Regions from separate parts of the Paenibacillus germinis genome, predicted to be linked through region 2. Evidence: riboswitches for the same ligand, from Rfam matches in the RefSeq annotation. Region 2 holds a riboswitch; the other holds the start of a gene.
The links. Region 2 has a riboswitch for cobalamin ahead of cobJ (precorrin-3B C(17)-methyltransferase). Riboswitches for the same ligand answer to the same signal wherever they lie in the genome.
Positions count from the first base shown of each region.

Region 1: linked by a shared signal. The riboswitch ahead of GC102_RS18100 (ABC transporter substrate-binding protein) and the one ahead of cobJ (precorrin-3B C(17)-methyltransferase) in region 2 are both predicted to bind cobalamin.

Region 1 covers NZ_WHOC01000089.1:68,759-70,964, forward strand. Annotated here, with positions in the region: gene GC102_RS18095 (FecCD family ABC transporter permease) at 1-357, opposite strand, end outside; gene GC102_RS18100 (ABC transporter substrate-binding protein) at 359-1,372, opposite strand; cobalamin riboswitch at 1,616-1,769, opposite strand; gene GC102_RS18105 (hypothetical protein) at 1,802-2,206, opposite strand, start outside.
Region 2 covers NZ_WHOC01000149.1:149,262-151,467, forward strand. Annotated here, with positions in the region: gene cobJ (precorrin-3B C(17)-methyltransferase) at 1-1,333, opposite strand, end outside; cobalamin riboswitch at 1,475-1,675, opposite strand; gene GC102_RS28100 (hypothetical protein) at 1,718-1,948, opposite strand; gene GC102_RS28105 (guanylate kinase) at 2,113-2,206, shown strand, end outside.

The DNA.
Region 1 (2,206 bases), on a different contig from region 2:
TCCAAAATAGATTAAAAATGCGGCTCCTACAGAAGCCCCCGAGGATACACCGAGTGCATAAGGATCCGCAAGCGGATTGCGCAGCACACCTTGAAAAGCTGCCCCTGCAATAGAGAGTGAGGCCCCTACAAGAATCCCCAGTAATACACGAGGAAATCGTACTTTATTAATGATTTGTTCCGACGACTGCGGCCAGGTGACATCGATGTGATCTCCCAGCCAAGGGATATGCTTGGCGAGAATACTGGCAATTTGCAGAACGGGGAGATTAGCGGTACCCAGCGACAAACTCGCCACAATAGAAAGAAGAAGGAGTATAACCCCTACTCCTCCCCATAGCATTAATTTTCTTTTCATTTTATTTCACCAGTTCGGGATAAATGCCTTTCGCCATTTCAAGCAGTCCATCGGTCATTCTTGGACCGGGACGACTGAGCATGTTCTGGTCGAGGCCAATCACCTGCTTGTTCTTCACGGCATCAATGGCATCCCAGCCGCTTCGCGTGCGGATAATTTCCTCTAGTGGTTTCTTGCTTTTAGTATCGACGACCCCATTGGCGAACAAAATTACACCTGGGTTTTGTTGAATGATTTTCTCTTCACTGATTTGATACCAGCCTTTTCCGTCTCCTGCGACGTTAATCCCGCCAGAAAGCTTGATCAATTCATCCATGTATTCGCCACTGCCCACTGTCCATCCCGGAGCAAATTCAATGTATACCTTTTTCTTGTTCTCTTGCTTGACGTCTTTCACTGCATTAACAACCTTTTGACGGTCCGCTTTCATCTTAGCAACCACTTTTTCCGCTTGCTCCTGATGATCTGTAATCAATCCGTAGGTTTGAATGTTAGCAATGGCATCATCCAAGGTTTTCGGCTCCACTTTAAACACGTTAATATTCAAAGTACGCAGCTTTTCTACCGTATCAGCTTTCATCGAAACCCCTGTGAATACGACATTCGCGTTAGCTGCAATAACTGCTTCTTGGTTAGGCTTCGTTATACTGCCAAGCTTCGGTTTTGTTTTAGCCGCTTCTGGATAATCATCAAAATCAGATACACCAACAATATTAGCCTCCAGCCCAATTGCAAAAAGAGCTTCAGTTTCCGCCGGGGACACGGATGCAATACGCTCAGGCGCTTTATCAAAGGTAAACTCCTTGCCCGTTGCATCCTTTATTTTCAAAGGATAGACCGTCTTTTTGGCTGCCGTTGATGGGGCCGTCGTTGCAGCAGGAGCTTTCGTCCCTTCCCCGCCAAGCTTAGACGGATTGGAAATTTCCGTTTCCTTTTTACCACAAGCTGCGAGACTAATTGCTGTTACTAGCGCTACTGTAAGAATAAATGCTTTTTTTACTGAATTCCTTTTCATCTAATAAACCCTCTCTCTGAACAATTATTTCGATTGACCCCAAGGATAAACGGCTGCGACGTCTCTCAGAGACGAGCGCGTTTGTCAAGGTTGATGTGGAGCAAAGTATAAAACTTATACTTTCTTATCAACTAACAAAAAAGCCCCTTTGTTCTCGAAGGAACAAAAGGGACGATAAATCGCGGTGCTCAGCAACCCTAAGGTTACTTCCTGATTTAACGCGATCCTTTTCCTCGAAGGATGTCGTAAACGGCACCATGGGCAGGTATCCTGACTCTCCCGGCAACTCAATGCCTGGATTACAGTGGCGGGACCGTGCCGGACTTTAACCGGCTTCCCTTTTAAGCGGCAATCTCTTCTTAATGAGCTTACCAGCACCTATGGCTGCATATTTTACTATCAATCTATTTGTCGATTATAGACTTCTTGTTACTTTTGTGCAATTACTTTGAGCACTTGCTTTGACTCATTCAACTTCGGAGCATTTTGAGGAATAAAAGCCACCAAGCCTTTTCCTTCAAAGCCTTGCTCTTTCATCCATTTGTTTCCTGTAAGAGGAATACCATAGAGATGCTTTTCAGCAGGCTTACCTTCTTCAGCGATTTGAATAACGCCATCCGGATAATCTTCCGGTTTGATCGTATCATCCAAAGAAACGAAACCCGCTTGATTACTTAGTGATTTGAATTGATCTTCGGCAAGTATGAAGATGCCGTTGCCTCCTGCAGCTAGCTCCACAATCATTTTTTCCAACGAAAATATAGGGGATGTATTGATTTTGACTGTAGGAACCTCGCCCACCTTGGACTTCAAGGAACTCTCCAGCTTGTCCCC
Region 2 (2,206 bases):
CTTCCGCATAAGGAATAGATTCACCTTTTTCTAAATTGCAAAAGTCGCATGCTTTGATCTGGGCAACATCACCAATCGGTGATAATAATAAACCAAGTGCACTTAGTTCGGATGTAATCTGTTTTGGGTTATTGGTTTGCACACGAACAATCAGTTGATGATGCGGTGAGTATTCAATATCTCCACGATCTCCAACAATCTCGCCTAACGCACAAAGTTGGGCTGCTGTTAACTTTTTATTCGCGATACCTGGGCTTACTGCAAACTCAAAGATAGATTGGGTCGCAGTCAGCTTCTCATCAAATTCAAATGGCACCTCTTCATTCCCTTTGGATACTGATACTAGCTGCAAAGCTTCCATTGCAAGCTGTAAGGAGTTACTTGGTGACAAATTCGGTGTTGACTTCAGCTGAGAAGGTTCTTTGATTTCAGTAACCTCGTCATCCATGAGTTCATCTTCTTCATCAAACTCCTCCATGGATTCATCCCAATCCTGCTCATCTAATTGCTCCAAAGCCCAGGGCTCTGCCTCGGATTTCAACCTTTGATGCGGCTTAAGCGGCTGTGTTTCAGCCCCTAATGTGTATTTCCGCTGATAACCGCGTGGTGTAATCATGAGACCGTCATACAACTTGGTTGCGGAATTGCCAATAATAATTGTCGTTAACATGCCAATATCATGATTCAGCATATCAGCCAGTGTCGTCACAACAACATGTTGACGATCTCGATACGCACTTTTGACAATCCCAACTGGCGTTAAAGGAGAACGATACTTAAGCAGAATGCGCTGAGTCTCAACAATCTGCCTGGTCCGTCGACCGCTTCGCGGGTTATAGAGGGCAATCACGAAATCAGCCATTCCCGCTGCCTCAACCCGCTTCGCAATCAGCTCCCACGGCGTAAGATGATCACTTAAGCTAATTGTGCAAGAATCATGCATAATAGGCGCTCCTAACAGAGAACCAGCCGAATGAACAGCTGAAATGCCAGGAATCACTTCCACTTGGACCCCATCCTCACGCGTCCAGCCTTGTTCCATCAATACCTCATAGACAAGACCGGCCATCCCATACACACCGGCATCTCCACTGGAAATAACGGCAACTTTCTTTCCTTGCTTGGCTTGCCGCACAGCCTCTTGTGCGCGACTCACTTCTTCCGTCATACCTGTTCGAACCACTTGCTGTTCGGTTAACAGACCTGCTATAAGATCCACATACGTGTTATATCCGATAATAACTTCGCTTTCCCCAATCGCTTCCCGTGCACGCTTCGTAATATGTTCAAAACTCCCCGGCCCAAAGCCGATAATGAGCAATTTTCCCGACAATTTGAATCACCCTTTCCGTTATTACACAAACAAAAAAAGCATCCCTAACATAAGTCATGTTAGAAATGCTTGGTAAATTACGACAGTTAACAAAACCAGAAGTAACCGCTCTCTAACACTCCCTAATTCCTCGTAGGGGTTATTGTGTTGTTGAACTAGGCAGGTCTCCTGACTTAATCATCCCCTTGCACCTTCCCAGGTTGTTACCCAGTGGTATTTTGCAAGGAGTTACCTTAATGAACGGCGATTATTACAGTGGCGGGTCCGTGCCGGTATTTCACCGGTCTTCCCTTTTAACCATACACCGAATGGATATATGGCACCTAATTCCTTTGATATGCAATTACGATCATCCTACCATCTATCGATAGGGTTGTCACGTATTTATTCATAGATGGCTCGGTAGAGTCCTTCCATCAAACTCTGATAACTACTAGGATCATAGGTCATTTCGGCAAAAGAAACTTGAATGACCTTATTGATCGTTTTAACGACAAAAAAACTATCCTCTCCACGATCCGGGTCAATATAGGTATAGCACTCTAAGTGACTGCTTCCCGTTCTTTGACGTAAAAATTCCGTTGCTTCCGCACTCAAATTCGCATATTTAGGCATAGTTAGCTTCCTTTCCATTTAAACGAAGTGATGCTATCTATTATAGCGTATTTCAACTCTTTGATTCCTATCAAAACGAGAAAGTATTTCTTTAATTTTCAGAATTTTCGTACTATAATAAATCTATCAAGATATCGCTTTCATTATATGAAGGAGGAATTGATATGAGCAGTCATGAAACGAATGGATTGGTGTTTGTCTTTACTGGCACTAGCGGTTCTGGTCGTAAAACAATTGCCCATCACATTGCCAAAGAGC